Regions from separate parts of the Shewanella sp. MMG014 genome, predicted to be linked through region 2. Evidence: predicted binding sites of a transcription regulator. Region 2 holds the regulator's gene; each other region holds the start of a gene.
The links. The regulator sigma-54, encoded in region 2, starts transcription at its own class of promoters, with help from an activator protein. The targets are predictions, from matches to a motif close to GTTGGCACGNNNNTNGNNT.
Positions count from the first base shown of each region.

Region 1: the regulator sigma-54 is predicted to act here: its motif matches at 4,335-4,353, upstream of J8L86_RS04520 (YccF domain-containing protein).
Region 3: the regulator sigma-54 is predicted to act here: its motif matches at 2,498-2,516, upstream of fliD (flagellar filament capping protein FliD).

Region 1 is NZ_JAGJDZ010000002.1:341,463-352,375, reverse strand. It holds gene J8L86_RS04540 (homogentisate 1,2-dioxygenase) at 1-735, opposite strand, end outside; gene J8L86_RS04535 (LysR family transcriptional regulator) at 1,012-1,926, shown strand; gene J8L86_RS04530 (sulfurtransferase) at 2,196-3,107, shown strand; gene J8L86_RS04525 (EVE domain-containing protein) at 3,164-3,622, shown strand; gene J8L86_RS04520 (YccF domain-containing protein) at 3,849-4,262, opposite strand; gene J8L86_RS04515 (1-aminocyclopropane-1-carboxylate deaminase/D-cysteine desulfhydrase) at 4,542-5,525, shown strand; gene J8L86_RS04510 (ChrR family anti-sigma-E factor) at 6,552-7,247, opposite strand; gene J8L86_RS04505 (sigma-70 family RNA polymerase sigma factor) at 7,240-7,920, opposite strand; gene J8L86_RS04500 (LON peptidase substrate-binding domain-containing protein) at 8,108-8,656, opposite strand; gene J8L86_RS04495 (lipocalin family protein) at 8,758-9,294, opposite strand; gene J8L86_RS04490 (chemotaxis protein CheV) at 9,543-10,484, shown strand; gene J8L86_RS04485 (hypothetical protein) at 10,621-10,913, opposite strand, start outside.
Region 2 is NZ_JAGJDZ010000003.1:193,718-204,630, forward strand. It holds gene ubiD (4-hydroxy-3-polyprenylbenzoate decarboxylase) at 1-1,462, opposite strand, end outside; gene J8L86_RS06100 (hypothetical protein) at 1,611-2,213, shown strand; gene J8L86_RS06105 (transposase) at 2,716-2,985, opposite strand; gene mgtE (magnesium transporter) at 3,549-4,910, opposite strand; gene J8L86_RS06115 (HPr family phosphocarrier protein) at 5,255-5,527, opposite strand; gene rapZ (RNase adapter RapZ) at 5,530-6,375, opposite strand; gene ptsN (PTS IIA-like nitrogen regulatory protein PtsN) at 6,372-6,815, opposite strand; gene hpf (ribosome hibernation promoting factor) at 6,818-7,105, opposite strand; gene J8L86_RS06135 (RNA polymerase factor sigma-54) at 7,130-8,614, opposite strand; gene lptB (LPS export ABC transporter ATP-binding protein) at 8,819-9,550, opposite strand; partial or broken gene lptA (lipopolysaccharide transport periplasmic protein LptA) at 9,808-10,290, opposite strand; gene lptC (LPS export ABC transporter periplasmic protein LptC) at 10,355-10,913, opposite strand, start outside; gene kdsC (3-deoxy-manno-octulosonate-8-phosphatase KdsC) at 10,912-10,913, opposite strand, start outside.
Region 3 is NZ_JAGJDZ010000005.1:129,526-140,438, forward strand. It holds gene flgL (flagellar hook-associated protein FlgL) at 1-87, shown strand, start outside; gene J8L86_RS09845 (hypothetical protein) at 105-1,136, shown strand; gene J8L86_RS09850 (flagellin) at 1,391-2,188, shown strand; gene fliD (flagellar filament capping protein FliD) at 2,546-3,904, shown strand; gene fliS (flagellar export chaperone FliS) at 3,921-4,301, shown strand; gene J8L86_RS09865 (hypothetical protein) at 4,270-4,596, shown strand; gene J8L86_RS09870 (flagellar hook-length control protein FliK) at 4,586-5,740, shown strand; gene J8L86_RS09875 (flagellar basal body-associated FliL family protein) at 5,756-6,214, shown strand; gene J8L86_RS09880 (RNA polymerase sigma factor FliA) at 6,228-6,950, shown strand; gene motA (flagellar motor stator protein MotA) at 6,966-7,823, shown strand; gene J8L86_RS09890 (flagellar motor protein MotB) at 7,823-8,824, shown strand; gene J8L86_RS09895 (hypothetical protein) at 8,824-9,249, shown strand; gene J8L86_RS09900 (hypothetical protein) at 9,306-9,587, shown strand; gene J8L86_RS09905 (hypothetical protein) at 9,596-10,540, opposite strand; gene J8L86_RS09910 (Lrp/AsnC family transcriptional regulator) at 10,719-10,913, opposite strand, start outside.

The sequences.
Region 1 (10,913 bases), on a different contig from region 2:
GACGCAGCCATCCCAGCCCACTAAATCAAATGGGTGCCACTCTAAAGTGGTGACTTGGTATTTATCACCAAACTTACTGACTAATGGGAATTCGCCTTGTTCAACTATTGCATCTTTAAGTAGTGGAGTGCGAATATCTCGCTCACAATAAGGAGCAGACTCAAGCATTTGGCCGTATTCATTTCTAAAATGCTTCGGTACTTCCACCATCGAGTAAGCTTCAATGACAAACAAACGGACATTCGTTAAATCATTAAATTTAAGCTGGTAGGTGGTACCACGAGGAATGACTAAATAGTCCCATTGTTTAACGGCTAACTCGCCGTATTCACTTAGGAGTGTGCCTTCTCCATTGTGCACAAATACAATTTCGTCCGCGTAAGCATTGCGGTAAAACTCGTGAGTATCTTGGGTTACCTTAGCGGTATACATCGCCACGTCAGCGTTATAAAAAATTTTGTTACGGGCACTAAAGAAGTTACCGTCACAATCTGCTTGGCGCGAATCTAATTTGTAGTTTTGGATTAACGAATCTTGCCAAGCTTCACCGTGATCTAATGCATAAGGCGCAACAGCCAAGGCTTTAGTTGGCATGTTGTGGTGATACTTATTGGAGTAAATATTTGAAAAACCATGAGTTGAAAAAAGCTCCTCACGGTAAAGCTCGCCTGATTCTTTTTCAAAAGCGATATGGCGTTTAGCAGGTATCTGACCTTGCTGAACATAAACCGGCATACTGACTCCTTAAATTCAAATATAAGCGATCGATTTCGTCATTGGCGCATTCTTTTTTGTTATTTGTATGTGCTAAATACATGCTTTACGCATCTGCAACATGGGTTTTCTAGCGCAATTAAATCAACCACTTTGTGATCTAGTTATCAATTTAGTTGCTAGTATGAACAAAAAAAAGAATAATAAAGCGTGTAACTCCATCAGATTTTTAGATGGTATTATTTTGTTTACAAGAGTGTCACGGCAACTGAACAGCAACTGAGCTTGGGGCGTACGATGAAAATTGATGTTGAAGCGTTTAATGTACTGCAAGTACTTGTTGAGGAAGGAAGTTTTGCTAAAGCATCCGAAAAACTACACAAGGCGCAATCTGCAGTGAGCTATCAAGTTAAAAAGCTCGAGCAGCATTTAGGCGTCGAATTATTTAATCGAGATCAGTATCGTGCAGAGCTCACACCAGAAGGACGCGTGATTTTGGCCGAAGGCCAGCGTTTGCTGCAGCATTTATCCAATATCGAGCATTTAGCCAGCCGCTTTAGCGAAGGTTGGGAGCCGAAACTTGAGCTCGTGATTGATGGCGCATTACCAATGGAGCCAATCATGACTGCCCTAAAACGCATGTCAGAGAATAATGTGCCGACGAAAGTGCAACTTAATATGGAATTTTTAGGTGGGGTGCAACATAGATTTGAGCAAGATAAAGCCGATTTAATGCTAGTGAAAGACTATATCGCAGCGCCGTATTTTTCTGCCACCACATTGCCCACTGTCACCAGTTTATTGGTGTGTTCAACCCAACATGCGCTAGCTAATAAAAGTAATGTTAGCTTGTCAGAGCTGCAGCAACATGTTGAATTAACCATTGAAGATTCATCACCCACAAAGCAGCGAGACGAACTGCAATTTGGCGGTGATAAAGTATTTTACCTATCTGGCTTTATCATGAAGAAAAACGCCTTATTAAAAGGTTTAGGTTTTGGTTGGATGCCAGAGTTTTTAATCAGTGAGTTAATTGAAACTCAGCAATTAGCCATTGTCGATTTTGTTGGTGGTCACCGCTTTCGATTTACCCCACAATTGGTGTCTACACTGGAGCGGCCGTTAGGGCGAGCGGGGCAATTATTTACCGATCTTATTTTAGAAGAGTTCGCATTGTTTGATAGTAAACAACATCAATCGACAGTCGTTTAACTTAGCATTCAAGTATCTACAGTCTCTCAATAAAAGCTTGTGAATTGCACGTCTTTATCGTGTTTTTGTATCCAATGACGTTAGGGAGCTGAAAGGCCGAAGTCGTGGCGTTTTGTTGCCATCTTTTGTGAAGCATATTGATAGGGAAGCAACTGCATATCCCAATTAAAAAATCTTTTGCAAGCCAGCTTAAACCTCACCTTTTCATTGTGTTAATGTATCAAAAACAATGAGTAGCAATTAGCTAATTAAAGCATGGTTGAAAATACATGAATCGAAAACCAATTAATTACCCGTTAATGTCCGTTAGCTGCTTGTATGAAAAATGCAATGATGACGCTGTGATGATTATTGATGTCAGTATGGATAAGGTGATTGGCAAAGAACCTATTATTTATGATGAATTAGTGACGATACCTAATAGTCATTTTCTTGATATTAACGTAGATTTAGTCGATACCGGTAGTGCTGGCGTGCACTCATTTCCGAGCCAAAGCCAAGTGAATAAGGTTATCAATAAGCTGGGTATTTCAGAACATTTAACCCTCGTTTTATATGATAATCAGGGAATATATTCGTCTCCACGTGCGTGGTGGATATTTAACACGTTTGGTTTGAGTAATGTGTTTATTTTAGATGGCGGTCTGCCTGAATGGATTAAACAGGGCTATCCAACTTCATCTGAATATCTAACCATTGATACGAAAAACGTAGAAAGCCTAGCTAATGTTGGCAGTGATATGATCTCATTTATGGACTCTTGTTTCGATGCCCGTCAGCTTGTGTCAAAACAAGAAGTGTTACTCAATCTCACTGATAAAAAATTTACTGTGATTGATGTTCGAGCTACTGCGCGTTTTAATGGCTTGGTTGATGAACCAAGACAAGGGGTGAGAAGCGGCCATATTCCTGACTCAATAAATCTTCCTTTTGCCAATGTGCTAAATGGTAATACATACAAGCATCCTACTGAATTGCGCCATTTATTTTCCAGCATATTACCTGAAGATAGTAAGCGGGTTGTATTTAGCTGTGGCTCAGGGATTACTGCTTATATTGGCTTGGTAGCGCTTATATCAAGTGGTACAGATACAAGGTTATATGATGCTGCCTTATATGATGGATCGTGGAGTGAGTGGGGCAGTGATGCATCTCTGCCGATTGCAAAATCAAAGTTCTAAAAAAAGAAATTTACTAAAACACTCATCAAAAGTAGTTTAAACAATAGGATTGCAAAATGGCGTATTGGTTAATGAAGTCTGAGCCAGACGAGTTCAGTATTGACGATTTACAGCAATGTGAAAACCAAACTGAACCTTGGGAAGGGATCCGTAATTACCAAGCGCGTAACTTTTTACGCGATGCGGTAAAAGTGGGCGATACGGTATTGTTTTATCATTCCAGTTGCAAAGTGCCGGGTATTGTTGGCCTGGCGACAGTATCATCTGAGCCTTATCCCGACCAGAGCGCTTTTGATAATGAGTCAAGTTATTATGATCCTAAATCAGATATTGAAAATCCGCGCTGGGTTGCTGTGGATTTAACTTATCGGCAAACCTTTAAGCAGATTATTACCTTAAAAACGCTTAAAGCTGATCCTCATCTTGCTGATATGGTATTAGTGAGTAAAGGGGCAAGGTTGAGTGTTCAACCTGTGACTGAAGCTGAGTTTAAGTACATTGTTAACTTGGCGTAAGTGCGCCAGTTTAATAAGTTTGTATTTAATAAAGAAAAACACCTTATATCTAAAAAAATAAGGTGTTTTCGTTATAGCGCTTTTTATTACAGTGCTGTTATAACAGCAGTTTTTATTTCAGAGCTTTTCCTGAATTTTGCAAGGCGGCATGTTTCAATACGCTAGTTTTAAATAGGGCACTTTGTAATCGGGCGCTTTGTAATAAGTCATGTGTTAGCCACTCGTGTTAGTAGCTTTCTTTTGCCACAACGGTTTGGCCAATTGGTGTTAAGCTCAGTAGAGCGAGTTTTACGTGTTGTATTGCAAACGGAATACCGATAATGGTAACAAAACAAGCTACAGCATGGGTTAAGTGACCAATCGCGAGCCAAATACCACAGAATAAGAACCAAATAACGTTGCCAATCATGCCCAATGGACCAGTACCAATATCTTCAAATCCTTTTAAATGTTTACGGTTAACGTTTTCCTGTCCAAATGGCCAGAACGCCATTTCACCAATCACGAAGCAAGCACGGCCAAATGGAATACCAATAATACTGATAAAACACAATAAGCCTGCTAGCCACCATGCTAGACCCATTACAAATCCGCCCATGATGAACCATGCGATATTAAAAATTAATCTCAAGACTGACATTGGTGCTCCCTAAGTCATACAAAACTGGTTAATGAAATGACCAATATTCCATTGGTGATAATAATCACTAGAAAGCCAAAACTATGCCAATATTTTTATTAGCTTTTCTGTTTATTTTAAGTGGTTGATAATTATTGATTTTATTTTGATTTGTTTAGAGGGTTAGAAGACATTACTTGACTTAGTTTGGGCTGTCGACAATTGATGATAGCGAAAATCGCTAATAGTTAGTTAAAATACCACTACAGACCATAACTCTTTATTTAAGCGACGTTACTTATGTTTGCAGCTGGCTCTAATGTATCTCTTGCTGATATCTCAATCGACACGCCCGTTGATAAAATGAGATTTGCTGAACGTGAGGTTTTTGTTAAGCGAGATGACTTGATTCATCCTGATTTTAGCGGAAACAAAGCCCGTAAGTTTCAGTTTTTCTTGACCCAGGACTTTCCTCATATCAATAAGGTTATTGGATACGGTTCACCTCAAGCTAATTCATTACATTCACTTGCAGTGCTGGCTAAGTTACGCGGATGGCAGTTAGATTATCATGTGAATCATATCGCTGATTATCTTAAACAAAACCCACAGGGGAACTACCTAGCAGCGCTTAATAATGGCGCCAATATTGTCGAGAAACCTAAACATGTAAGCGGCAATCTTGATAGCTATGTTTCTGATTTAGCGAAGCAAGCATCTGCGAATGAGATCTATATTCCTGAAGGTGGACGATGTGAGTATGCTGCAGAAGGGCTTGAAACATTAGGCATGCAAATTTTGAGTTGGATGCATCAGCAGAATATGACTAGATTAAATCTGTTTTTGCCTTCAGGTACGGGCACAACAGCATTATTCTTGCAACGATTTTTTAAGCGCTACCTTTCGCAGGCGAGTCAGCCTACTGTAACAGTTAATGTAATAACCTGCAGTTGCGTGGGGGGAAACAATTACCTAACGCATCAGTTTAGTCAGTTAACATCACAGAGTGAGTTTCACCCGCATATTGTATCAAATGGTACTAAGTATCACTTTGGAAAGCTTAATCGACAGTGTTATGACATGTGGCGTCGTGTGTGTGATTCTGGCATTGAGTTTGAGCTACTTTATGATCCTGTGGGATTTATCATGCTGGAGCACTTTTTAAATAAAGATTATAAAGCGGAAACTGTCGATAATACTTGGCCTGTTATGTATTTACACCAAGGTGGTTTATTGGGTAATCCAAGTATGCTAGCTAGGTATATACGCAAATATGGTCAGTAAGTTAACTGTAGCTAAGAAAGTTGTTTAAGTATTAGTGCTGGAAGTGAAGCGAATGGGGTTGTTTCATGTTGCTCAGTTCTAATAAACGTCCGGTAAAGTGTGAGAGGAAATACCGAGAAGCGATGTTTATTGAGTAACTGAGCAAATGAATAACGCAAGCGTTATGGAAGGTGTTACTTGTTAGCCGTTATCAACCATTTCATAAACTTTAACGCTTCAGTGCGCTTTGAAAAAGTTGTTTTAGTTTTACCTTGGCTGTCAGTAAAAGCTATTGAGTTTTTGTTTGATGATATTGAATTTACAGGGAAATTGACTGTAATTTCGTGACCATTAATGTTGTATGACATATGCCACACTCCTTTTTTTAATTTTCACCTATCTGGTGAGTAAGTAATAACAATAAAAATCCTTAAGCAGTTGTGTTGCGTAAGTTTGGGCTTATTGAAGCTAATGTGTGTGCTTAAGTTAACTGTGCTTATTACACTGACAAGTCGTGTTGATTATTTATTTTAATCGCCAACTTACTTGCTTTGTCTAGTTGAACACAGGCATATGACAAACAAATGACAATGTTTAACCAAAAGGCGTGACTTGTAGTGTGGGTTTACGAGTGCAGTTATGAATAACAGAAGGGTAAACAGTTAAATACAAGTTAACTTAATAACATTGTGGATAATATGCGTATATTTTTAATATAGCAATACATATTTTACAAAATAGAACAGTTTAAGACTAAAAGGTAAGCGATACGTCTTTTTGTCGTATAAAAACCAAGCTAAAACTGAAAGGGTGTTGATAAAGTTACACTAATTCAGTGTGCTAATGAGTGGTTAACTTCGCTATTTTGTTAAATGGTATCCCTCAATTATGTCATTTCGTATCGAGTTTACGAACGTTTAAACATAAGGTTTGAGCATTGTTATTAAGAAGCCTACTTTAAAAGCTGATTACCTAGTATTAATTCGTTAATTATCAAAATAGAACAGCCTGAAATACAGGCTGTTTATGAACATTTTGATAGGCTATTTAGTAAATTAGTTCACCGATTGGATTAAGCAATTTACTGATACCTTTAGTAAAGTATAAAGGTGCATCGACGACGGTATAACATAAACAACCATCAATGGTTTTAGGACTATGTTCATGCTCAGAATCAAGCATGATAAAGTCACCGGCTGTATAGGTATTGTACTCGTCACTAAATTCACCAGCGAGTAACAAGGTTAGCTCTTGACCTTTGTGGCTGTGCTGTGGGATTTCACCATTTTCAGCAATGTGCAGCAGGCTCGCTCTCGCTTGCTTTTCACCTGTGTCTAATCGTATCCGGTTGACCTTACCGATACCTTGCCAGCTGTTGTTAATTTGCTGGCTAAATGCTCGAGGTAAGGTGTATTCATGTCCTTTAATCGATACGTTAACATGGCTAGCAACATGAGTTTGATTACTTGCTTCAACTTCTTTTGCTTCAAGTACGTCATCTTGCATCATGTCAGCGAGTAGGGCATCTAAGTCTGCGTCTAAATCAGAACTATCAGTGTCGATAGAGGACATCGGCGCGAGTGAAAAGCTGTCGTCTGAGGCTTTTAAAGTTAACGCCATTAATTGCTCAGTGCATTGGGGGCACAGCTCACAATGTGCTGATACCGCGATAGATAAAGATAACGGTAATTGACCCTTCGCATGGAGCGATAACAATTCCTGATTTGGGTGGTACTTAATCATAATGTTTCTCCATGAAGCCTTTTAACTTTTCTAAACCTAAACGTAATCTTGATTTGACTGTACCAATGGGCACTTTTAATTTGTCAGCGAGCTCTTGCTGCGTTAATTCTTGCATGTAGATGCCTTGAACCACTTGCTTTTGCAATGGAGGTAAGTCATCAACATGTTTTAGTAATGTGGCTGATAATTTGAAGTCGTTATCGGTTTCATCACTCTCATCAGATTCAAATAGTGGCCAAATGTCATCACCGTACGCATCTTCACGATTATTTTGTACTTTACGAAGCATGTCGAAGCATTGATTTCGCATAACGGTAAACACCCAGGTACTCACAGCGGCTTTATCGGCGTTGTATAAATGCGCTTTGGTCCACACTCGTGTCATGGTTTCTTGAACGAGATCCATTGCTAAACCTTGTTGGCTTAAACGCTGAACCCCAAAAGCACGAATTTTGGGAGAAAAATGAGCAAATAACTTGGCGAAAGCAGCTTTACTACGCTGGTTGGCCACTTGCATCATCAAATCTGCAAGGTACTTGGCTTCATCGTTGCTGGCTTGATTATCAATTGCGTTATTGTCACTGGAATCATTTGTCGTCATGGCATTATTATTTTTAGATAACATGCCTTTATCATAACGACTTTGAACAGTTTGTGATTGAAAATTTTCCATTTATTTTCGCTCGCATATTCAGACGTTGGTGATGTACATAAATGACGAAAGGTTTTGTATTAGCTGTATTAGCATTTGTTTTACCAATCAATCATGCACTTGTTATTTACCATTACGTGAGACAGCAGGAATGGATCAAAAAATTTCTAGAAAGAGTAAAAGTCAGTGTTTGTGGTATTGGCTTGGGTTACTTAATGATGCTTGTAAGTAATTCTTCGGTCATTTTATGGTTATGACTATTAATGCATTGATATTTTTCTTCTGCGGTAATCGGCATTATTTCTAACCAACGCTGGCATACCCAGGACATGTTATCGAAATCTTGTTTATTGTAATGGGACAGCTGAGCTGGGTATTGTTCAAGTATTTGCTGCAAGGTTTCGCTCAAGAATTTCTGATTGGGGACGATGTCAGAATTTGGCCAATCAGGTAATAGGCTTACGTTGCCACGTTTAAGGCCATCATCTTCGATGTTGAAATCATTGATTTTGAATCGCTGCTGCCCTTGGATACTGATCCCGAGTAAACCATCATCTAACGTTTCAAAATCAATAATGTGTACCCAAGTACCGATTGGCATCAGTTCGTTTTTGCTGTTTAGCATGCACAGTCCAAAACCTTCGCCAGACTTTAATGACTCAGTCACTAGACGCTTGTAGCGCTGTTCAAAAATTCTAAGTTGCGTAAACCCCTGAGGTAGTAAGCAAATCGAAAGCGGAAACAAAGGTAGTATCATAACAGCACCTATATGATGAAAGTGTTATTTGTCGGCTAAGGTTTATTTTTAAATCAACTATATATACGCATACGAATAACACTATGATCATTATTTTTTGGTTAGTTTTGGCTTACCCATATAAGGTCTTGTTCGTTAATGCCCAATGTGCGCATTTTAGACACAAAACGCTGCTTAACATCATCAGAAATCACGGTGTCACGGGCTAAAATCCACGCATATTCGTTATTGGGACCAATGACCAATGATGCTTGATAGTCTCCGTTATCGTCTTTAACTAAATCGTGGATTTGATATGCACCATAAAACGGGCCGAAGAAAGAGACTTTTAAGCGAGCTATTTTTTCAGATTCAATGAAGTAGGCTTTACCTTCTGCTTCTTTCCATTTTTGTGCGTCTGTTAAGTACCCTTTATTGATCACTATGACTTTGTCGCCTTCTACACTGTAATTAGCGGTGACTTGGTTCATACCTCGCTCAAAGGAGTGATCAAGTCTCGCTATTTCGTGCCATGTGCCTAAGTAATTGGTTAGCTGAAAATCATCCACAACGTCAACTTTAGTGTCGAGCATGGTGCAAGCACTGGTAGATAAAAGTAATACAGCAGAGGCGATAGTTTTAATGAATTGTTTACGCATCATATTTCCTTTATGTCTGTAGCAAGGGGGCTTTTTCTGATGTCAGCCAAAGACTTCAGTAATTTAAACTAATGATACGTCGATTTTGGCCGATAAGATCTTATTCAAAATGTGATTGTTTAATTTACATGCAAATTGGTATGTTTTTCTGCAAAACACTGAGTAATTACGATGAAGTCAGCAGTTTTTTGATGTAAATCATTTTATAATTTACGTGAAGCCGATGTTGAGTTAACTGAGAAATAATAATGAAGAAAGTTCTTGATACTGTAGATCAACGCACCCAGCTAGTGGGTGAGAACCGGTTGGAATTACTACTGTTCAAAATAAGCGCAACTCAATTATTCGCAATTAATGTCTTTAAAGTCAAAGAAGTCGTTAAGTTACCAGCACTCAGCGCCTTACCAGGTAGTAACAGCAATATTAGTGGTGTAGCCAACATACGTGGTATGTCGATACCTGTGATAAATCTGCGAGGAGCGATTGGGTTTAGCCCGATGCCTGTATCTGAAGATTGTAACCTAATTATTACTGAATATAATCGCAGTGTGCAGGGCTTTTTAGTAGGCAAAGTTGAGCATATCGTTAACATGACCTGGAGCGACATTATGCCGCCGCCAAAGTCAGCGGGCGCGAACAACTACCTCACTGCAATAACCAAGTTAACTGAGAATGATGTTGAGCGATTGGTGTCTATCATTGATGTCGAAAAGGTGCTTGCTGAAATTATTGATTACGATATTAGTTTGTCAGATGGCGTATTAGATGAACAACTTGCAGAGCATATGCCGGGTAAAAAAGTGCTTATTGTTGATGACTCCTCTACGGCAAGAAAACAAGTCAGAGATACATTAAGTCAGTTAGGTATTGAAATTATTGAAGCGTCAGATGGCTTACAAGCGTTACACTATTTACAAAAGTTAACTGCAGAAGGCATTGATGTCACTACTGAGTTTTTGATGATGATTACCGATGCGGAAATGCCTGAAATGGACGGTTATAAGCTTACCTCAGAAATTCGCGCTGATGAGAAAATGAACGCCTTATATATCACTTTAAACACTTCTCTCAGTGGTAGTTTTAACCATGCAATGGTTGAAAAAGTGGGCTGTGATGAGTTTATTTCAAAATTCCAACCTGATTTATTGGTTGATGTTGTGCAAAAACGATTAAAGACCTTATTGGGTTAATGATTATCGGAATTAGATAATTAAAGTAACAATGAGAGAGTTAACGATTTAAAACGCAAACTATTAAAAAATGTCAAAAAATAAAGGTTAATCATTGTTGATTAGCCTTTATTTTTGCCACTGGATTCAAACAAGATTATTGTTCAAACTCTTCTTTTACCTGTTGTAACAATAGCTTTTGATGCTCACGGGTAATACCAATGTTCATGCGGCATAACCTGATAGCGTAAGCAAATTTCTCTTTGCCGACAATGTTGAGGAGTTCGCAAAGTAAATACTTATTCAATGATAGTGTGTCGCAGTAATGAGTTATGGCTTTGGTTAATGAATTAAAACTAAGTCCGTCAAACTCAAACTGGGGGTGGTAGCCTTGCTCAATATCAATACCATTAAGTACTAACGGCCAACCTTTGGCGTTGATGCGTCCTT
Region 2 (10,913 bases):
CAATACCTAATTCTTCCCAAATATCATCAATCTTTTCTTTCACTTTGGGATCCATCACTATCGGAGTGCCCCATTCTCTGTCGGTTTCGCCTGGCCATTTATTGGTGGCATCCAGTCCCATTTTTGAGCCTAAACCCGCTACAGGAGAAGCGAAATCTAAATAATCAATCGGCGTATTATCGACCATGACGGTATCGCGAGTTGGATCCATGCGGGTGGTAATAGCCCAGATGACATCCTGCCAATCACGACAATTCACGTCTTCATCAACAATAATAATGAACTTGGTATACATGAACTGACGTAAGAAAGACCAAGCTCCCATCATGACGCGTTTGGCATGACCTGCATATTGCTTACGAATTGAAATGACTGCCATACGGTACGAGCAGCCTTCTGGCGGCAGGTAGAAGTCAATAATTTCAGGATATTGCTTGCGTAAAATAGGCACAAAGACTTCGTTTAATGCCACGCCTAACATTGCCGGCTCATCAGGTGGACGGCCAGTGTATGTGCTGTGATATATGGCGTCTTTACGCTGTGTCATGTGAGTAACGGTGAAAACTGGGAACTTGTCTGTCTCGTTATAGTAACCAGTATGGTCGCCATAGGGTCCTTCTTCTGCCATTTCTTCAGGGTCGATATAACCTTCTAAAATGATCTCGCTGGTAGCTGGAACTTCTAAGTCACAGCTAATCGCTTTACAGACCTCAGTGCGTTCACCACGCAGTAAGCCTGCAAAGGCATATTCACTCATTGAGTCAGGTACAGGCGTCACCGCTCCTAAGATGGTGACAGGGTCTGAGCCTAAAGCAACGACCACAGGGTAGCGTTCACCTGGGTGCTTTTCTTTGAAATCTTTAAAGTCTAATGCGCCGCCACGATGATCGAGCCAGCGCATAATTAATTTGTTTTTACCCAGTAACTGCTGACGGTAAATACCTAAGTTTTGGCGTTTTTGGCGCGGGCCTTTAGTGATGGTTAAACCCCAAGTCACCAAAGGTGCAACATCACCAGGCCAACAATGTTGAACAGGTAAGTTTGTTAGATCCACATCCTCGCCAGTGATGACGATTTCTTGGCATGGTGGATTACGGACCGTTTTAGGCGGCATATTGAGTGCTTGCTTGAATTGTGGGATTTTCGCGATCGCATCTTTAAAGCCACTAGGCGGCTCTGGCTCTTTTAAGAATGCTAATAACTCACCGACTTCACGTAGGGCGAGAGGATCCTCTTTACCGAGTGCCATGGCAACCCGTTTTGGAGTGCCAAATAAGTTCACTAAAACAGGCATAGATTTGTCTGTTGGATTTTCAAAAAGCAATGCAGGACCGCCAGATCGAAGCACACGATCGGCAATTTCCGTCATTTCTAGATTAGGATCAACAGGATAACTAATACGCTTTAATTCACCATTGGCTTCGAGGTGATCGATGAAGCTACGTAAATCCTTAAAACTCATGGCTAATTCACTCTTTTTATAATCGCTCTTTGGGGCGCACTATAGCATTTATATAATATTGGGTTAAGCCAAGATTATTGGTTCAGTGGCTTTTTAGGGTAAACTGATATTAATTGGCTTTGTGATCTTTCAGCCTAGGAGCGATCAAATGGCAATATTCAGTCAACCTCACCGATTGTCGATGTTATTCGTATCAATAAGCCTGACTCTGGCTATTCTGCCTTCACATGTTATGGCTGAATCTTTTCGTACTTCTTCAATGAGCGCTGTTGCTACAGAAAATGGTGCTAAACATCGCCATTCGGCTGGCAGTCATCGTTATGATCGTTATTCAGGTTCGTCAGTACGCTGGGGAGTCGGTTACAACAATTATTGGGGACCCAGTATTGGCGTAGGATGGAGCAGTGGTTGGAATAACCGCTGGTATAACCGTTGGGGCTATAATGGTTGGGGAGGAAGATGGGGCAATGGTTGGCGTTATCCTTATCGATACGATTATTACGACCGCTATTACCGTGATCGTTATATGAACAACCAATCCCGTAATAACTATGTTGAACCAGTCACAGCAGTTGAAGCGCCAAAACGAACAACCACTAGCATTGAGTATGCAAAGGGGATTAGCAAGTTGCCAGACAATGCACGAGTGATACAACGTGATGGTCATACCTACTATGAATGGGATGGTCATGAGTATTATTTTGACTGGTCGACTGAACGTTATTTTGAACTTGAAAAAGGTAAGCAATAATTAATCATTGTTTTAAAGCCCGTCGCTCATTCGTTGGCTGTAGCGCTGTATACTGCGCCTAGAAAGGTAAAAGCCCTAATGAATCCATTTCATTAGGGCTTTTGTTTGCATTGTCTTTCGACATTTTATCGTTACATATTATTGTTATTAGACCCTGTAACGTACTTCAAAATAGCCATTGCTGTCTACGGGGAGTTAAACAGCAATCATTATCTTGAAACTTTTACCTGACTTGCAGGCTGTGGCTGCCTATTCTTAACCTTACTCTTGTAACGATAAGCGTTAGGCTAAGCCACGGTATAAAATTGACAAGAGAGGTGGGGGAGAGAGATTTTCGCTGGGGGACGAAAATAACGCATCCTTTCTTGTCGGAACTGCCTTCAAACGATGAGTTGTTAGCGCTCAATGTTTGAAAATAAAATTGGAAAGAAAAATCACTGCGATTGTTTAGCTTCCGATGGGGACGAATGCTAAAGTCATTTTTCTTTCCGAAACGTTGAATTTAATGTCCTTTTACTGACACTAATTCTTGATTCAGTTGAAATAGCCTTTTCTGCAAATTTGCTATTTCAGTTGCAATTTCAGTGGCTAAATCTTGTTGTTTGCTCACTGATTTTAGAGGTTGTTTTCTTTTCTTCACCCATTGGTAAATGGTTTTTGCTGACACATTATATTGCTTGGCAACATCTGAAATTAATCGATTATTGTCTTTTACTTCCTTGATTACTTGTTGCTGTAATTCATCTGGATATATTCGATTTAGTGTCGTCATCATTGTTCCTACTACTCAATTTTGTTAACCACGAACCTTCATAAAATTAAGAGGTTTTTTTAGATTAATGATTGTTATCAATATCCCAGCTGCTCAATCCAAGGTGATGGAAGAAGTGCCACTGATATTGACAGTTTTCAATGAACATTCTTAGATAATTCATACTTAACTCCCTGTATTACATCTCTAATTGAGTCATAAATTGGTCAAAAATGCATCTACCCCTAAGGTGGTATATATCTATATGGAATAGTCGTGCCAATTTTGAAATAAATATTTTATCGTTAATTAACAGTTGGTTAGTTTTTTAGTGTGTTAACTCTAAAAAAATGCGTTGTGTTACATTGGTGCAAATTATCCATTTTGGTGCAAAGTGGTGATTTATTGGTAAATTTAATTTACCAGACTTTTTGGGCGTCATTTCTAGTGACATTAACGGTAAAGCATGATCACTTAATCAGTATGAATGAGGAGTGTTACAGTGAGTCGTTTATGATTTAGAAGGATTAAAAAATCCATGCCGTTTGGCATGGATTTAGTGAGATGCGAAGGTCGGGTATCGACTACATTAAGAAGATCGTCGCTAAACCTAAAAAGGCAAATAGGCCGATGACGTCGGTTACTGTGGTAAGCACCATACCACCTGCTAATGCAGGATCGATGTTCAACTTTTTCAGTAAGAGTGGGATACTGGCGCCTGCAAGACCTGCAACAGTCATATTGATTAGCATGGCGCCACCAATCAAACCACCTAAGGCCATATCGTCTTTCCACAGCCAAACGGCAAAAAATACCAACACTGACCACATGATGCCGTTAAGGAAACCAATGGCTAACTCTTTGCCTATTAACCAGCGAGAGTTACTTTGACCAATATGGCCAAGAGCAATACCACGAATGACCAAAGCCAATGTCTGGTTACCTGCAACGCCGCCCATGCTCGGAACAATGGTCATTAAAATGGCAATAGTGGCAAACTGCTCAAGGGTGCCTTCAAACATGTTACTGACAGAGGCAGCAAGTAAAGCAGCAAATAAATTGATTGTTAACCATAAAGAACGTCGGAAGGTACTTTTCATGACGGGACCGAATGTGTCCTCGTCATCATCCATCCCCGCCATCCCCATCATGGAGTGTTCGGCATCTTCACGGATAACATCAACGACGTCATCAATGGTAATACGGCCTAATAACTTCTGCTGTTCATCAACGACAGGGGCTGAAATCCAGTCATGACGTTCGAATAACTGTGCCACTTCATTATCTGGCATATCAACAGGGATACTTTCAAGCTCCGGATCCATGATGCTGCGGATCGTTTCGCTAGGGTTACAAGTTAATAGATCGGCTAAACGGACCCCGCCAAGTACATGGTCGTTTTTGTCGACCACATAGAGTGTATCTGTCGTATCGGGTAAATTGCCTCGTTGGCGTAAGTAACGCAGTACCACATCAATATTCACGTCAGGACGTAAAGTCACGGTATCGGTATTCATGATACTGCCGGCAGTATCTTCAGGGTAGGATAACGCTTGTTCAACTCGGTGACGGTCTTGGCTACTCATCGATTGCAGTACTTTCTTATACACTGCATCTGGCAAGCTACGTAAAATATAAGCCAGGTCATCAGTGTCCATTCCTGAAGTGGCTTGCGCAACTTTTTCAGGTGTCATGCCACTGATAAGCGAATCTTTTAACTCTTCACCGAGTTCTTCAAGAATTTCACCGGCTTGTTCTTGGTCGATAAGTTGCCACAACACTTGGCGTGTTTTAGGGGGAGATGACTCAAGAATGAGGGCGACATCAGAAGCGGCCATATCATGCAGCATATTGCGCACATGCACAAACATACCACTACCAAGTGCTTGGGTGAGCTGATTTAGGCGCTGTTCTGTAAGTTCGCTATCTATCACTTCGATACTCATTCGCCACTCCTCAAAAATTCGATTGCTAATATTAACTTAACAGTGTGTAAAGGGAGAAGCAGTTTCTAATATGGCGTTGATTGCTGTATAAAAAGTAAGCAGGTTATGGTGTGGGTCATGAGATTATTATAGTTAACTATCACTGTTTGTTGTTGATAATTTGCTGTTGATTGGTTTAATGCGCTTTGAGCAGCGCAAAAGCTTAGTTTAAGCGTATTCCCGAGTAGGATATGAGGTTAATAAAGCATGGCTGTTAGCGGTTTAAAGTCGTAAGTTTCAATGTTTTGCTAGTAAGTGATAACTAGCAACGAGTTGGCCTGAAAGCGTTAAATCATATAAAAGGATTAGCTTTCTTCGTCAAATTTGTCGTTAATCAGTTGGCAAACCGCATCTAGTGCTTGCTGCGCATCAGGGCCTTCAGCCTCAACAGTAATCACTTTCCCTATACCACTTTCTAGCATTAACAACCCTAACACACTCGCAGCGCTGGCTTGTTTGTCACCTTGAATCAAGGTAATGCAGGCTTTAAATTCTGTAGCCAATATAGCTAATTTTGTTGCCGCTCGAGCATGAAGCCCAAGTTTATTACTGATGGTGATTTCTCTGGAGATATTCATCGTCACAGGTTGAGCTCTCGGTGGCGAGCGCTAACTTGGTGTTTACTGTTACTGAAGCGCTGTGTGAGTTGATCTGCAATATAAACCGAGCGATGCTGTCCACCTGTGCAGCCAATCGCGATGGTAAGGTAACTGCGATTATTGCGCTCAAGATGCGGCATCCAAGTATCAAATAAATTCTCAATCTGCCAGATGAACTTATTGACTAGGGGTTGTCTGCCTAAGAATTCTTGTACTGGTTGATCAAGACCCGTTAATGGTCTTAACTCAGGCTCCCAATGTGGGTTTGGCAAAAAGCGGACATCAAACATAAAGTCGGCTTCAGTAGGCATACCGTGCTTGAATCCAAATGATTCAAAGTGAATGACTAATTCTTTATCAACACTGCCCATAAGAATTTGTCGGACTTGATCGCTCAAATCGTAAATATTCAGCTGAGATGTGTCGATGTAGTGATCAACCATTTTGGCGATTGGCTCGAGCAATCGACCTTCAAGTTGAATCGCTTCTTGTAATGAGATTTGATTTTTTGACAGCGGGTGTAATCGACGTGTTTCACTGTATCGTTTAAGCAGTACTTGATCATTGGCATTTAAAAATAAACTAATGATCGTGGTATCGTCGGACAACAAAGCGATTTGCTGCTCTAATACTTTGCCTTGCTCTTCGATATTACGCACATCAACACTGATGGCGACAAGTTCGTTATTTCCTTTTAGCTGCTCTAGTAGGCTGCCAATCAGTGGGAGAGGTAGGTTATCAACACAGTAATAACCTAAATCCTCTAACACTCTTAAAGCAACTGACTTACCTGAGCCCGATCGTCCTGATACGATGACAAGTTTCATGCAGTAATAACCTGATACAGTTCTGTAGCGTCATGACTCTTTCGAAGTCTTTTAAGGATGAGTTTATCGCTTAATTTCTCAGCCATACTTGATAACGTGCTTAAGTGTTGCTGACATTGCTCAGAAGGAACCAATAAGGCAAATAAAATGTCTACTGGCTTCTTATCAATAGCATCAAAGTCGATAGCTTCTTCACATTTGATCAAAATAGCGATCGGCGATTCAATGTCGTCTAAACGCCCATGTGGAATCGCAATGCCATTGCCGATACCTGTGCTACCCATTTTTTCACGTGCTATTAAACTTTCGAAAATAGCTTGTGAAGATAGAGTAGGGTACTGGTCAGCCATTAAATTGCTGATAAGTTCCAGTACCTTTTTCTTACTGCCCGGAGTGGCACAGGTAGTGCACGCCGGCTGCAGGATGGTGCGAAGTTCCATCGTTAGTGTTTAATTAACTTCTCTTTGTGTTTAATTACCTGACGGTCTAATTTGTCTATCAGGGCGTCAATTGCGACATACATATCTGCGTTTTGAGATACGGCAAAAACTTCACCTCCTTTGAGGTGCAATTTAGCTTCGGCAATCTGTTGTAACTTTTGTACATTGAGCACAACGTGAACATTATTGATCTGTTCGAAGTGACGTTCAAGCTTTGAAAACTTAGTTTGCACATACTCACGTAAAGATTGAGTAATTTCGATATGGTGTCCAGTCAGGTTAATTTGCATAGATCATCCTCCAATAACAAAGGCTTATAAGCTTTTGCGTTGGTTTGAGGGAGGGATGAGCATTGCTTCACGATATTTGGCGATCGTACGCCGAGCAACATTGATCCCTTGTTCTGCCAGTAGCGTCGCCATTTTACTATCGCTAAGTGGCTTTTTCTGGTTTTCTGCGGCGACCAGCTTTTTGATAAAGGCTCTGATTGCTGTAGAAGAACACTCTCCGCCATCATCGGTACTTACGTGGCTAGAGAAGAAGTATTTTAGTTCAAAAAGGCCGCGAGGGGTGTGCATATATTTTTGAGTTGTAACCCGTGAGATGGTCGATTCATGCATCTCTACCGCTTCGGCAATATCATTTAATACCATAGGCTTCATGGCTTCTTCGCCGAACTCAAAGAAACCTTGCTGGAATTGAACAATACAATTTGCCACTTTTAACAGGGTTTCATTGCGGCTTTCAATACTTTTAATAAACCATTTGGCTTCTTGTAAGTGACCGCGAATGAATTGGCTGTCAGCTTGATTGGCTGAGCCTTTTGCCATGGCCGCATATTGCTGATTTACGCCTATTTTAGGCATATTATCTGGGTTTAATTCAACGACCCAACGGCCATTCTTTTTAAACACTGTGACATCTGGGATGACGTACTCATCTTTGATTGGAGTAATTTGTAACCCTGGGCGAGGGTTCAGTGTTTGGATAAATTGAATCGCTTCGCGTAAATCATCTTCTTTAAGCTTGGTTTTACGCATTAGTAATCTGAAATCACGGCCTGCTATTAAATCTAGGTGTTCAGATATCAGTAATTTTACATTTTCTATGCAAGGGATTTCGCTTGGGTATTGTCCCAATTGAATCATCAAACATTCGCTTAAATTTCTTGCAGCGACACCCACTGGATCAAAATGTTGTACACGCTTTAATACGGCTTCAACCTCATCAAGTTCAATATCCTCAAGACCGAGTGCATCGAGAATATCTTCTGTTGATTGGGTTAAGTAACCTCTATCATCAATTGCGTCGATGATGGCTGTCGCAATGGCGAGGTCATTTTCAGAAAATGGGGTTAAGTTTTTTTGCCATTCTAAATGTTCGTACAAACCTTCAGTCGTTTCACCTTGAAATGGCATATCGTCATCACGGCTTACAGCGCCAGAACCTGAGTTAGGAGAGGCGGTGTAGACTTCATCCCAAGTGGTATCCATTGGTAAGTCTTCAGGCATGGACTCTTTCGTAAGTGACTCTGTGGTATCGACTGATGAGGTGTCTTTTTCTACGCTGACTTGGCTGTTATCGCTAAAATCGGTGTCAGTTTGCTGAGCATTGTCTTTGACTGGTTCTTTTGCTTTGGCAAACTCATCCTCAAGCTCAAGAAGAGGATTTGAGTCAAGTGCTTGCTGAATTTCTTGCTGTAGCTCCAAAGAGGAAAGTTGCAATAAGCGAATGGCTTGTTGCAACTGCGGGGTCATTGTCAGGTGTTGACCCATTTTAAGTTGGAGTGAGGCTTTCATTTACCGCTTATCCCTAATTGAATTTCATCATCGCGACTACAATGTTATGGGTCTAGCACTTTTGTAAGTGTTAGCTAGACTTTAACCGAACTTGGGTTCTACTTTGCCAAAAATTAGCGTTACGTTTTGAGTCTAGTGTATAACGCTAAAAAGTGGGACTGGTTGGCCGCGAAAATGCCATGCTTGTACACTAAAGAATGCTAACTATAGCTTGAATTGCTCACCTAAGTATACTGACCTGACTTGCTGATTGTCTAAGATCTCAGCAGGCGTACCTTCAGCAATTAAATCTCCGTGGCTGACAATATACGCACGCTCACATACATCAAGTGTTTCACGGACATTATGGTCGGTAATCAATACGCCAAGACCACGATTTTTTAGTTGTTGAATAATTTTCTTAATATCTATCACAGAGATAGGATCAACACCCGCAAATGGTTCATCTAATAAAATAAACTTAGGATTGGCGGCTAAAGCGCGTGCTATTTCTACACGTCGACGTTCACCACCTGATAGAGCCATACCTTGGCTGTCACGAATATGGGTAATATTGAACTCTTCTAATAAGTGCTCTAACTCTTCGATTCGTTGCTCACTCGATAAGGTTTTACGGGTTTGCAGCACTGCCATGATGTTATCGTGCACAGTGAGTTTTCTAAAAATACTGGCTTCTTGAGGTAAGTAACCAATACCTTTACGAGCACGTAAATGCATTGGGTCTGCAGTCAAGTCGTCAGAATCAATCAAAATACGACCTTTATCGCTTTTGACTAAGCCAACAACCATATAAAAGGTTGTGGTTTTACCTGCACCATTTGGCCCTAAAAGACCAACAATCTGACCCGTTTTAACGGTTAGGCTAACGTTTTTGACAACTTGGCGGCTTTTATAGCTTTTTGCTAAGTTCTCAGCTGTTAAGGTAATTTGTGTCATTATTGCTTTTGCTCTGCCGCAGGGGTCGTTATGTCTGCATTGGTTGAGTTTTGAATATCAGATTCTTGAGGGGTGACTGATTCAAGGAGGGCATCAGTGTTAGTTTCAACAGCATTTGCCTCAGGAGTCACTGTTTGATTCTCAGTTACATTGTTAGATGCATTGTCAGTCGTATCAGCATCTGGGTTATCAAGCGAATCATTATTTTCTAACGGCGCTTCGTCTGAGTTATCAAGTTCTTCGTTTTCTTTATTCAAGTCAGGGTAATTTTCTGGCTGAAAAATTGTGATAACTCTGTCTTTTCCTTCACCTGTGCTTTCAGCGATCAGTTGCTGTTTATCAATATTATAGCTAATGAGATTACCAGTAACCTGACTGCCTGCCTGGTCAAGTTTTGCATTGCCTTTTAAGGTTAAAATACTGGTCGAAAGCTCATATTTTATTTCGTTTGCACTTGCGGTACCGATACGGCCATCATCGAGTTCTTGTGAGAATGTGGCTGGATTACCTGTCGCAATCATGGTTTTTTTGCCACCTGATTCTTCACTGAATGCACGTAATTGATCGGCATTAATATTAATGGTGCCTTGCGTCACATTCACTGGGCCGAAGAAAATCACTTGGTTGTTTTTAATATCTGCTTTTTGGCTGACGGCAGCGACTTTAAGCTCTTGTTGTAAATCACCTTCTTTGGCATGAGCGCCGGTGACTGTCACTAAGCTCAATCCCATTAGGCTCATACCCAGAATACTTTTTCTAATAAAGTCTGTTTTCATAAGCTTATTGAGTGAAAATGTCAGTGTTTTACTTTGCTTCATATGTTCCTTCTACCTGACTTAAAAGCTCTAACTCTTCGGCATTTAAATCAGCATAAAGGCCTAAGCCTTGTATTTTAAAATCTTGTCCTGAGACATTAATCTGTCGATCAGACGTCATGATCATGGTATTTAAATCTAATGCAAGCATACTTGTGGTTAGCGATTGTACTGGTTCATTGATGTTTATTGCATCAATAATAACATTTTTTTCTAGCACCACTTTACCAGTTTCTTTATTAAGCTTGCCTAATTCAGCGGTTAATTGCCACTCAGCTTCGCCGTTTTCTGGATAGATAAGGTATACAGGCTCAGTGAATAGGGTTTCATTGGTTTGCTGAAAGTGTTCCATGTGTTTTGCTGACACCCGGCTTTGTACTAATCCTTGCTCGTTAAATTCTGTGCTTCGTAAGTCATTAGCGATGAATTCTGGACGCGCGGGATCGGGAAGCTTATTGGCTTCCATTTGACTACGCTTCACTTGCACTTGCCAGTATAAAACTAATGCTGCACCAAAGAAGCCGAGAATAGCGAGGGTGGTACGGCTC
Region 3 (10,913 bases), on a different contig from region 2:
GAGTTTAATTTGAAGTTGACCACATTACAGGTGACGCAACAGTCTTTTGTGCAGGTAAGTCAGTTATCATTGTTCAACCACATGTAAGTTAGTTAACTAAATCCATGCTTAAAGGTATTTCCGAGAGTCTCAATGTATTGCAGCGCAACCAAACGGTTGCGCCCGCACCTACCGCAGTGCCAAGCTCACAGCCAGCGACAGCCAAACCAGCGCCTTCGATTCCAACCCACAGATTAGCAAGCTACCAAAAGTGGGCGAAAGTCACTCAAGGCCAGCATGCTATTTCAGCTAATCAAGTGGCTGAACAAGGCTTACTAAAGGTGTCGCAATTACTCAAAAAACTGCAAGTTCCTCTCAGTAATGCCTCTTTGCAGCATGGCCTGTCAGAACAACAATCTGATACCGCAAAGCAACTCCAACAACAACTAGCAGCGCTCGATATCAGTTATCAACAGCAACCGTTAGTTGATCACCAACTGAACTTAATCAATAGCCAACGCCCAGCAGCTAAGCATTTCTTTCAACTCAAGTCGGTTGATTTAATTGGGGTAAAAACCCGTGATGAACGCATTACTGTGCAATATGGGAATCAAGCTGCAAGTGCGTTATTACCCGCGCATCAAAATAGCCAGTACTTAGCCAAGCAACTGACTCATGCTTTAAAAGACATTGGGATAACGGTACAAGCACCTGCACGAGATTCAGCTATGCTCAGCAGTGAACATAGTGAATGGCAACAGATACAAGCGGGTTTACTGATGTCAGGCCAAGGACAACGCCTGCCAGCTGGCGAAGCTCGCACAGTAAAAGTGGTAGAGATATTATCGTGGCAAGATCCAAAAGAGTGGCGTTTCGATAAGCCCGAAGACATTAAACAAACACAGGCTAAAATTGCTAAAACTCAGCAAAAAGTGAATCAACAGTTGATGGAGTTACGCAGCAGCAAACAAAAAGTGCAGCAGCAATTAAAGCGAACTAACTACCAAGAACAACTTCATGGCAACCTTGATAACAACATGGCTAAACTCAAAGAACTGATGCAGCCTACACCTTTTTCTGCCCAGGTGACGTCCTTAATGGCGCAAGCTAATGTCAGCCGTGACCATGTGTCATCGCTATTAAAAAGTAAGCCATAAATATATTGTTTCTCACGATAATGAGGTTTTATTCGTGAAAAGTCCCTTGTTGTAATTCATTTCGCCCCTCACCACACATCCCTCATGCCCTATATTTGATGGGCTTTGGGGTTTATACCAAGCTACAAGATTCTGTTTTACTCCCTCATTTGAACAAAATTTTAGTATTTTTTTTATCACTCCGATTCAGTTTCGTTTTCCTGTGTCGTTTTAATTAATTGTGAGACCAAAACTTTAAACTATAGGAAAACATTATGTTATCTGTTCATACTAATACTGCTTCGAACATTGCTCAAAACTCAGTGACTAAAAGTAACGATCTAATGACCAACGCTATGGAGCGTTTATCAACAGGTCTTCGTATCAACAGCTCTGCTGATGATGCTGCTGGTCTACAAATTGCGACTCGCTTAAATGCAAACGTAACAGGCATGGAGCAAGCTAGCCGTAACGTGAATGATGCGACATCTATGCTACAAACTGCTGATGGTGCACTTGAAGAGCTAACAACTATCGCAATGCGTCAAAAAGAGCTTGCTACACAAGCAGCTAACGGCGTGAACTCAGCTGAAGACTTAACTGCTCTAAACGACGAATTTGCTGAATTAAGTGCTGAAGTTGACCGTATTATCGGTGACACTGAATACTCAGGTAACAACCTATTCACTGCTTTAGACGATATTGATTTCCAAATCGGTGCTGGTTCAAACGAAGTATTAAACGTAACTTTAGGTGCATCTGCATTAGCTGGTCTAACTGATGATCTAGAAACTGCAGCTAACGCAGCAATCGATAACGTTGATGACTTCATCGATGCTATTGGTGTTGAGCGTTCAACACTTGGTGCTAACATCAACCGTTTAGGCCACACAGCGTCTAACCTAACTAACGTTACTGAAAACACTAAAGCTGCAGCTGGCCGCATCATGGATGCAGATTTCGCCGTTGAATCAGCTAACATGACTAAAAACCAGTTATTAGTTCAAGCAGGTACTACTGTACTTTCTAACGCTAACCAAAACACTGGCTTAGTTATGGGTCTATTACGCTAATATCGCGTTAATAACCTTGATAAAAAGGGCCGCTTGGCCCTTTTTCTGTTTTTATTCAGTACGTCTTTCATTGTTATCAACTCAAGCCTGAATAGTCACTGCAAGCATCTAATTTTATTGATAATAAATGTTTATTGCACTTCAGCCACTCATTATCCCTGTCGCCTTTAATCACTGTTACAAACCCTTTTTCGACACTCGGTAGATCAAACGGAAGCTCAGCTTCCATTGTGCTGCACAAAACGGAAGTTGCTTAACCGACAAAAAAATCGAAAAACCAATAAATAACTATTAAACAATAACTTAACCATTGGCATAAAGATTGCCATTCAAGTCAGTTAGCCAATAGGAGTTGCCATGATTTCAGGTATGAGTGCCGCCTCATTTGCCGAGCAATTAGTTGCTGCAGAACGAATGAGTAAAGATGCTTTATTTAAAAACAACTTAGATAACAGCAAAGCACAAATTGATGCTTATAAAATTTTAGAACGCACCTTAAACAAGATGACCAGTAATCTGGACAACTTAAACGGTGATGCCTTCGAAGGTAAAACGTCTGAAATTAGCGATGACAGTGCCACCATCACAGTAGACAGTGATGCACCTGCTGGCGTTTACGATTTATATGTTAAGCAGCTGGCTCAAGCGCATCAAATCACTAAATCCTTCACAAGTGAAGATGAAATTCTACCAACCACTGGTGTGGTCAGCATCGATGTCGGTGGCAATAGCATCGACATTGATATGGCTGAGCTTAACGCTTCAGGTAACGCAACGGTAAGTGACTTACGTGATGCAATCAACAAGCATCCTGACAACCCTGGTGTCACAGCTTCTTTAGTCAGAACAGGTGGTCAAGTTGAATTGATGCTGACATCTGATGAGACCGGAAAAGACAGCACAGTCACCATGGAGATGAATGGCACAGACTGGGGCACTCAAGAAAGAATTAAAGCCCAAGATGCCGAGTTTACCCTTAATGGCATTGATATCACCAGTAGCAGCAATTACCTCGATAACGTCATTGATGGCGTCAATATCGAGCTGAAAAAAGCCCATAACGTCGGTGAAAGCGCCACGATTACCATTGGTAACGATACCGAAGGCACCGAAAAAGCCGTTAATGATTTTGTTGATTCTTTCAATGAATTAATGACGCAACTAAACCAACTCACCCGCTCAATGGGGAGCTCGGTTTTAGATGATATTAATGGCGACAAAGACAAAGATGATGACGATGAAGACGATGATGATGATGAAAACTCATCAGTCGGCGAAGATCAGATTGGTATTTTAAAAGGCGATTCAAGCCTGCGTATGCTGCAAAACAGTGTTCGTAATGCCATTTTCGATGAAGCCCCCAATGGCATGCGCCTCTCTGATATCGGCATTGAAATGGGTCGTGATGGCAAGCTGTCTGTCGACGATGAAAAGCTCTCTCAAGCCATTAGCAGTGACTCAGAGGCGATCAAGGAAATGTTTACCGCTGACGGTGGTTACATTGATCGTATCGATTCAATCATCGACCCATTCACTAAAAACAATGGCTACATCGATTTAAAGCAGAAAAACCTTGATTCTCAAGTGGAACAAATCGAAGACAACATGTCTCGTCATGACAACCACATGAGTCAACGCTACCAAATTTTACTCACTCAGTTTACTGCAATGGAAAACACCATTAACAAGTTAAATACGGCTAGTGGCCTATTTTAATTAGGAAAAATGAACAATGTTGAACGAATACGATCCTTTTAATGCTTACAAGCAAACCACACTAGACGCCAGAGTCGCCTCAGCTAATCCCCATGAAATGGTGCGTATGTTGTTGGACGGTTTACTGGAAGAAATTGAGCGTACCAGTGGATACATGGAGCGACAAAGCTATGAAGATAAAGGGAAAAGTGTCAACAAGTGTCTCAATATTGTTCATGGTTTGGATTCGATGTTGGATTTAGAAAATGGTGGTGAAGTCGCCATCACACTAAACCGCCTCTACGACTACTGCAGTCGTCAATTAGTGACCGCGAGTGTTGAAAACAGCGTCACTGAGCTTACCCCCGTCATTAAGGTAATTACAGATGTCAGAGCCGGCTGGGCCAACCTCAACTAATCAGTGGCAGCAATTTGAAGCTGCACTGATTAAATATGCCAAAGCAAAAGACTGGAAGAAGGTAGAAAAAGTTAATGAGCTAATGATGATGGCGCTTACCGTTCAGGGTAAGCCCAAAACTCAGCAGCAATTATTGGCTCGCCAATCCCTTTCGAAAACCCATCAATTGGTGATTGCTCAGGCTACAGCAGAAAAAGACTTGCTGAATAAAGAGATGAAGCAGTTCCAAGCAACAAAAGACGGTATCTCAGCTTATAAGCTAACCAGTCTTTGCGGTGAAATTTATGATAACTAATGTGTCCAATTTATCTGCGATGGCGAGTCATTCATCATCGCAACCTTTTAGCATTGCAAGTGAGACACAATCAGATTTTGAGCATGAATCTCAAGGCGATATGGGATTTATTATGCCCTTGCCATCATCCCTTGTCTCACCAGATAAAAACGTCGTCACATTGCCTCAAGAAAATGTGACTGTACAAAATAGTGCGATAAGCCACATCCCTGCCCACCTTATCAGTGAGATAAAGCAAAACCCCTATCTTGCAGGGGCGTTATCGGCATTAACAAATGAGTTTGATAGTAAAAATCCAGCGGCATTATCTCTGGCTTCAGAGCAAGTTAAGTCAGTTTTAAGCGAACTTTCGTTAATGCAAAATAGCGCGAATTCTCCATCATCAATTAGCCCTGAATTACGTGACTTTTTAGCTTTACTAAACCAGCAAGTTAGCCAGTCGTCAGCGCCATCACAAGCCCAGGTTAATCAATTTACCTCTGGTTTGCCCAATGGTCAGCAGCCGACATCGGTAACAACCTCCTTGGCACCACAAAGCATGCAGCCTGCGATGGAAATGCACCTCAATATGGCTCCAGCAGCGGCAATAACGCCGCCAACGACTGATGGGGTAAGCACAGAGTTAGATAATATTAACCAAGTCATTAACCAACTCAGTCAAACCGCAGCTAAAACGCAAGCAACGAGCCAGTGGGGCCCTGTTTCAGTGTCTCAATCTGCGCCCATGTTACAGCAGTCAAACGAGCTGCTTTCTCCGCTTCGAGATCAGCTCAGGTTTCAAATTGATCAGCAAATTAAATCTGCTGAATTACGTTTAGACCCACCAGAACTTGGCAAAGTAGAGCTCAATATTCGCCTTGATGGTGATCGCCTACATATTCAAATGCACGCAGCCAACAATAGCGTACGTGATGCCCTACAAATGGGGTTAGAGAGACTGCGTCATGATTTAGAAATGGAACATGGTGGTCAAATTGATTTTGAAATGTCGGACACCTCATCAGAGCAGCAACACACATCGCGTGACGCAATAGCGCAGCAATTCATTTCAGAAGAAGCGAATCAACAACATGAGCAACAAGACATTAGCTCACTCACTCAATCAGACTCATTAAAGCCTGAACAAGTTGATTTACTCGCTTAACAAAGGAAAAACACAATGGCTATAGGTAGCAAAAAAATCGGGAAATTAAGCGGATTAACTATGGTATTTCTTGCCTGGTCTGCAGGGATATTCTGGGTAGGTTGGAAGTCACCAGAGTTGTTCGGCGAGCCTTTCACCGCCTTTGAACCCGCGCCTAAGGTGGCGCAATTTTACCCGCTCGAAAAATTCATATTCTCGGTGCCGGGTAAAGACACCTCGCACTATTTGTTATTAGAGATGGCATTAAAAAGCCGATCTGATGATGCTGCCAACATCATTCGAGATGCTGATCCACTGATCAAAAATGCATTGATGAAAATGTTTTCCCAAAAAGAATATGAAGAACTTCATGCCAGCCACCAACTGGAATTACTGCAAACCGAAGCGCAAGTGTTATTGGCAACGGTGTTAAATGAAAACAATTTTTCCATTGAATTAGACGACGTTTTATTTACCAGAATGGTTATTCAATAAAAGGGGCTGTCATATGCAATCCGGTCAACTCGCTTATCAAGAAGCTTTTGAAGAGAAGCATGTCCACCGCTTATCTGAAGCGCAGGTTATGCAGCAATACTTGCCGTTAGTTAAGAAGTCAGTGTCTCACCTTAGAACCCATTGCGGTGCAGCTTTGGCCATAGAGGACATGGAACAAATAGGCATGATGGCTTTACTTGAGTCAGCAAGACGTTATCCGGGCGAATATGACAATGGGTTTATTTCTTTTGCTGGGCAACGGATCCGCGGCGCTATTTTAGATGAATTGCGCCGCCAAGACTGGCGCCCTCGTCCAGTAAGACAACAAGCACATGAACTCAATGACACGGTCAGAAAGCTCATCAGAGAACTTGGCCGTGAACCAACTGATGTCGAAGTGGCTAAGTCCTTAGGGCTCAATAAAGAACAGTACCGTGATCGCTTATTTGCGACTCAATCAGAGTCAATGAAGAGTCTTGATGAGTTATTAACCGAAGGGGTTAACTTTAAGGATAAGAGTTGCTTTATTGAGCAAATAACCAATAAAGACACATTATTTAAAGCAATTTCGAAATTAAACAAAAGAGAGCAAGTAATCCTGTCGCTTTACTATCAACATGAACTTAATTTAAAAGAAATCGCTGCGACTCTTGGTTTAACTGAAACACGAATATGCCAACTACATAAACAGGCTATTGTGAATCTTCAGCAAATATATCAACAGTGGGAGCGATAATACCAGGCAGGAAATATGAGCAAGTTAATTGGGATATCGATCATTATTTTTTCAGTATTTGGTGGATATGTATGGGCAGGGGGCAGCCTAACCTCATTATGGCAACCTGCTGAAATCCTGATTATCTTTGGCGCTGGTTTAGGCGCATTAGTTATCGCCTCTCCCCGCGCCGTTCTCGATGAAATGGTTGAGCAAGTCAAATCTGTTTTCTCAACCGAAAAAGAAGATCCAGAGCTATACCCGCAGTTGTTTGGTTTAATGGGTATGCTAATGAGCCAAATCCAATCTCAAGGGCTAAAAGTTCTTGATGAACATATCGATAAGCCCAACGAAAGTTCCCTTTTCTTAATGTACCCAGCAGTGCTAGAACACCCTCAAGTACTGCAATTCCTCATCGACAACTTGCGCTTACAGTCGATTGGTAAGCTGTCACCTCACGATCTAGAACATATGCTAGCTGAAGAGATTGAACGGATTGAAGACGACAGTCTTAGGCCTTCTCATGCTTTAGCCAAAATAGCTGAAGCCATGCCAGGGTTTGGTATCTTAGCCGCGGTAATGGGCATTATCATTACCATGTCTAATATTGACGGTCCAATTACCATGATTGGCGTCAAAGTCGCTGCCGCGCTAGTCGGTACCTTTATTGGTATTTTCGCCTGTTATTGCTTTTTTGACCCATTATCGAAATCTCTTGAACATTTAGTCGATCGTAAAAGTGCACAACTGCGTTGTGTTGCGGCGGCGCTCACCGCCTTTGCTAAAGGCAAACCTCCGATGCTCGCACTTGATGCCGGTCGCAAACAGATTCAATCAGAAAACCGTCCTTCATTTATTGAGCTTGAACGCTGGATTGAGGAGCAACGTGGCTAATGGCAATTCAACCCGAACCGGTGATCATTAGCCGGAAAAAGCGTAAGAAAAAACATGCCGCTCATGGCGGCGCTTGGAAGGTGGCCTTTGCCGACTTTACCTTGGCCATGATGGCATTGTTTATGGTGTTGTGGATCATGCAAGTGGCCGATCAACGAGAACGCACCTTAATCGTGCAATACCTCAAAGGCGACATGTTCTCATCGGGCCCAATAAACCCGTTTGATTTAAGCAACTCATCGTCCATTATCGATTTAGAAGGCGGCATGAGTATCGAAACCTCTATCGTGCCGTCAGCAGGACAAGGTAAGAATGATATCGCTATCGATAAGCGTCACGCTCTAGGTGAACAAAGCTCTCCGTCAGGCAAAGGTAATGAGTTGAACTCAATCTTACCTGGTGAGTTTGAAACCCAAGCACAATTAGAGTTGTTGGCGCGCGAAATAGACAAGATTATTGCCAATGTCGATATGAGCGCCAATGTGAACTTACAAATAGTGCCTCAAGGGATTCGAATTCTTGTTCATGACAATGTTGAGCAATTCATGTTTACCCGTGGTAGTGCCACTATCCAACCTTACTTTGAAGATTTACTACTGGCTTTGGGTGAACTGCTAGGGCAAATCAATAACGGTTTGAGTATTTCTGGCCATACCGACTCATTGCCATTTGCCGGTAGTACATTCACCAATTGGGAACTGTCGAGCCAACGTGCATTACTTGCTAGACGCATTCTTGAGGCCGGTGGTGTTGACTATAAGCAAGTCGTACAAGTTACAGGTATGGCAGATCAGTCGCCTTATGTTCCAGACGAGCCTGCAGCGGCGGCAAACAGGCGGATTGAGCTACTGGTATTAACCCAAGAGGCCGAAGACAGCCTGAGGATGATGACTGGGCTACAAAGCCGCCACAGTAAAGATAATCAAGATATTAATCTTAAAGTTGATTCAGCAATCAAAGCTGCCGAACAAAACATGCCAAGAACACGGTATCCAAACTAATGAATACAGATCAAGAGCAGGTGACGGAATTTATTGAGCGAGAGCAACGCGATGAGACCACAGCACCTGTTGTCACAGATAACCGAGATCATATTAGACACAGTCTAAGAGAGTCCAATGAAGAGCTCGCACAAGCTTGCGATGGGATCAGCGTAAAGTTACATCAAAAAATCTGGTTTATCACTCAAGAGTTAGGGATTGCCAATATCAAGGATATTAGCTTAGGCGGAATAGGATTAATCACTCCTCTTCAGCTTGAGCTAAATCAATCGATTTGGCTCGAAGTGGAGCAATCCTTATTTGAATTTACCATTATGCGACAGTATCCAATTAACCAAAGATTAAACTTTATTGGCGGCAAGTGGAAATCAAAGCCAGACGACATCAACAAACTCTTGGTGTATATCAATAACGCCAAAGCGTAACGACCGTAAACCACTGAATCATTTATGTTTCTGTCGTAAACGATAGGGAGAGAATTATGCGCGCCAGAGATAGAAGAAAAGGACCTGATGGCTTACAAAAGCTCTTTCTTTATCTAATATTGTTGGAATGGTTTTTACTGATTTATACGACCTCAACAATCAGTAAAATGACTTTTCGCCAAGGGCTGTTAACCTTAGCATTGCTTTTGGGTTTTAATTTAATTCTCGGTAAGCTTTGTACCAAAAGAGCTAAACGCACCACGGACGGTTATATTATTTATCCGGTGATTTGTGGCGGCTTACTGTCATTTTTATTGTTGTTATTCTTTATTTTTTAAATCGTTCGTTATTGATTACAAGGTCGAGAGTCTGCTTTACAGGCTGATAAATTAACCTTAATACCTGTGGCAGTATCTTGCTGTAAAACCTGTAAACTCAATTGCGCTGCTTTTTGTTTCATCGCAATAAAGTCTGCATCATCGACAGAGCGAAAGGACCACAAGTCACCATCATCTAATGGCTCAGCCTGCGTGGCATCTAGGTGGTTAGCATGCCTATCATTTAAATAGGTAAACTCAACATTAAGTATATTATCAACACCTAAGCGGGTAACCTCAGCAGCGGTAATTGCAGCTTCATCACCCCCTGTCGCATTTATCGCCTGTGTATCAATAATCGCATCAAACCGAGATTGATCAGCAAAATGAAACACCAAATTGGGTGACAGATGCTTAAAGGTAAACCCCATTTGATTCGTCATGAATTTACCGGCCTGCCAGCGCTGATAAAGTGACGTAAATGAGGCATCTTGCTGCCACATTTTAACGACCTGTGCTTGGTTTTTATCTTGTAACAAGGTCCAAGCTGAAGCGACTAAGTTTGGATCAACCTGAATATTAAACGGGCTAAAGAAATCGTGTTGTAGTAGATATTCCGTCAATACAATGTATTGCTCACGCACAATGTGTGGCAATGTCAGGCGCTTTATCGTGGAGTAATCGGAGAGCTCACAATACCCCTTTGTTGCCGAGCGGCGGTAATCACTACATACTTCCACTTCAAGCTTTTTGACATCAAAACGTCGCACCTCAAAGTGACTAAAGTTGACAACATCAATCTGTTTTTGCTCTCTATCTTGTAAAGCATTAAGCGCCGCATGATGAAAATCGGCATCTGTACCACAATGATTACATTGGATACTAATTTGAGAATTAAATACATTAGCCTGAATAGATCCACTCATAAGCAATAATGCGATTAAAATAAGCCAAGCAAAGTTAACGCTTTTCATTCAAAGTCCATTTCCAACAACGTCTATCATTTGCAACCACCTAGTAAATGATATTGAGTGTTCACTAAAAAACCAGAGGCAATATTGCACCTAGCCTATCGTATAAACTAACAGTATTACATCAACTTAAGACTGCAATCTCTTAATTTCACCCTATGTTTTACAGCCTTTTCAAAAGTTAGATGGGTAACACAGTACGACTGAAGTTTTGTTTAAGCACCACAGTCGATTCAATCCCAGCAACACAATCAATGCTCCCTAAAGCTGACTTCACAAATTGCTCATAACTCAATAAATCGGCTGCCACAATTTTTAATAGGTAATCATGTGCTCCTGTCACCACAGAACACGCCATAACTTGTGGCAATTGAGC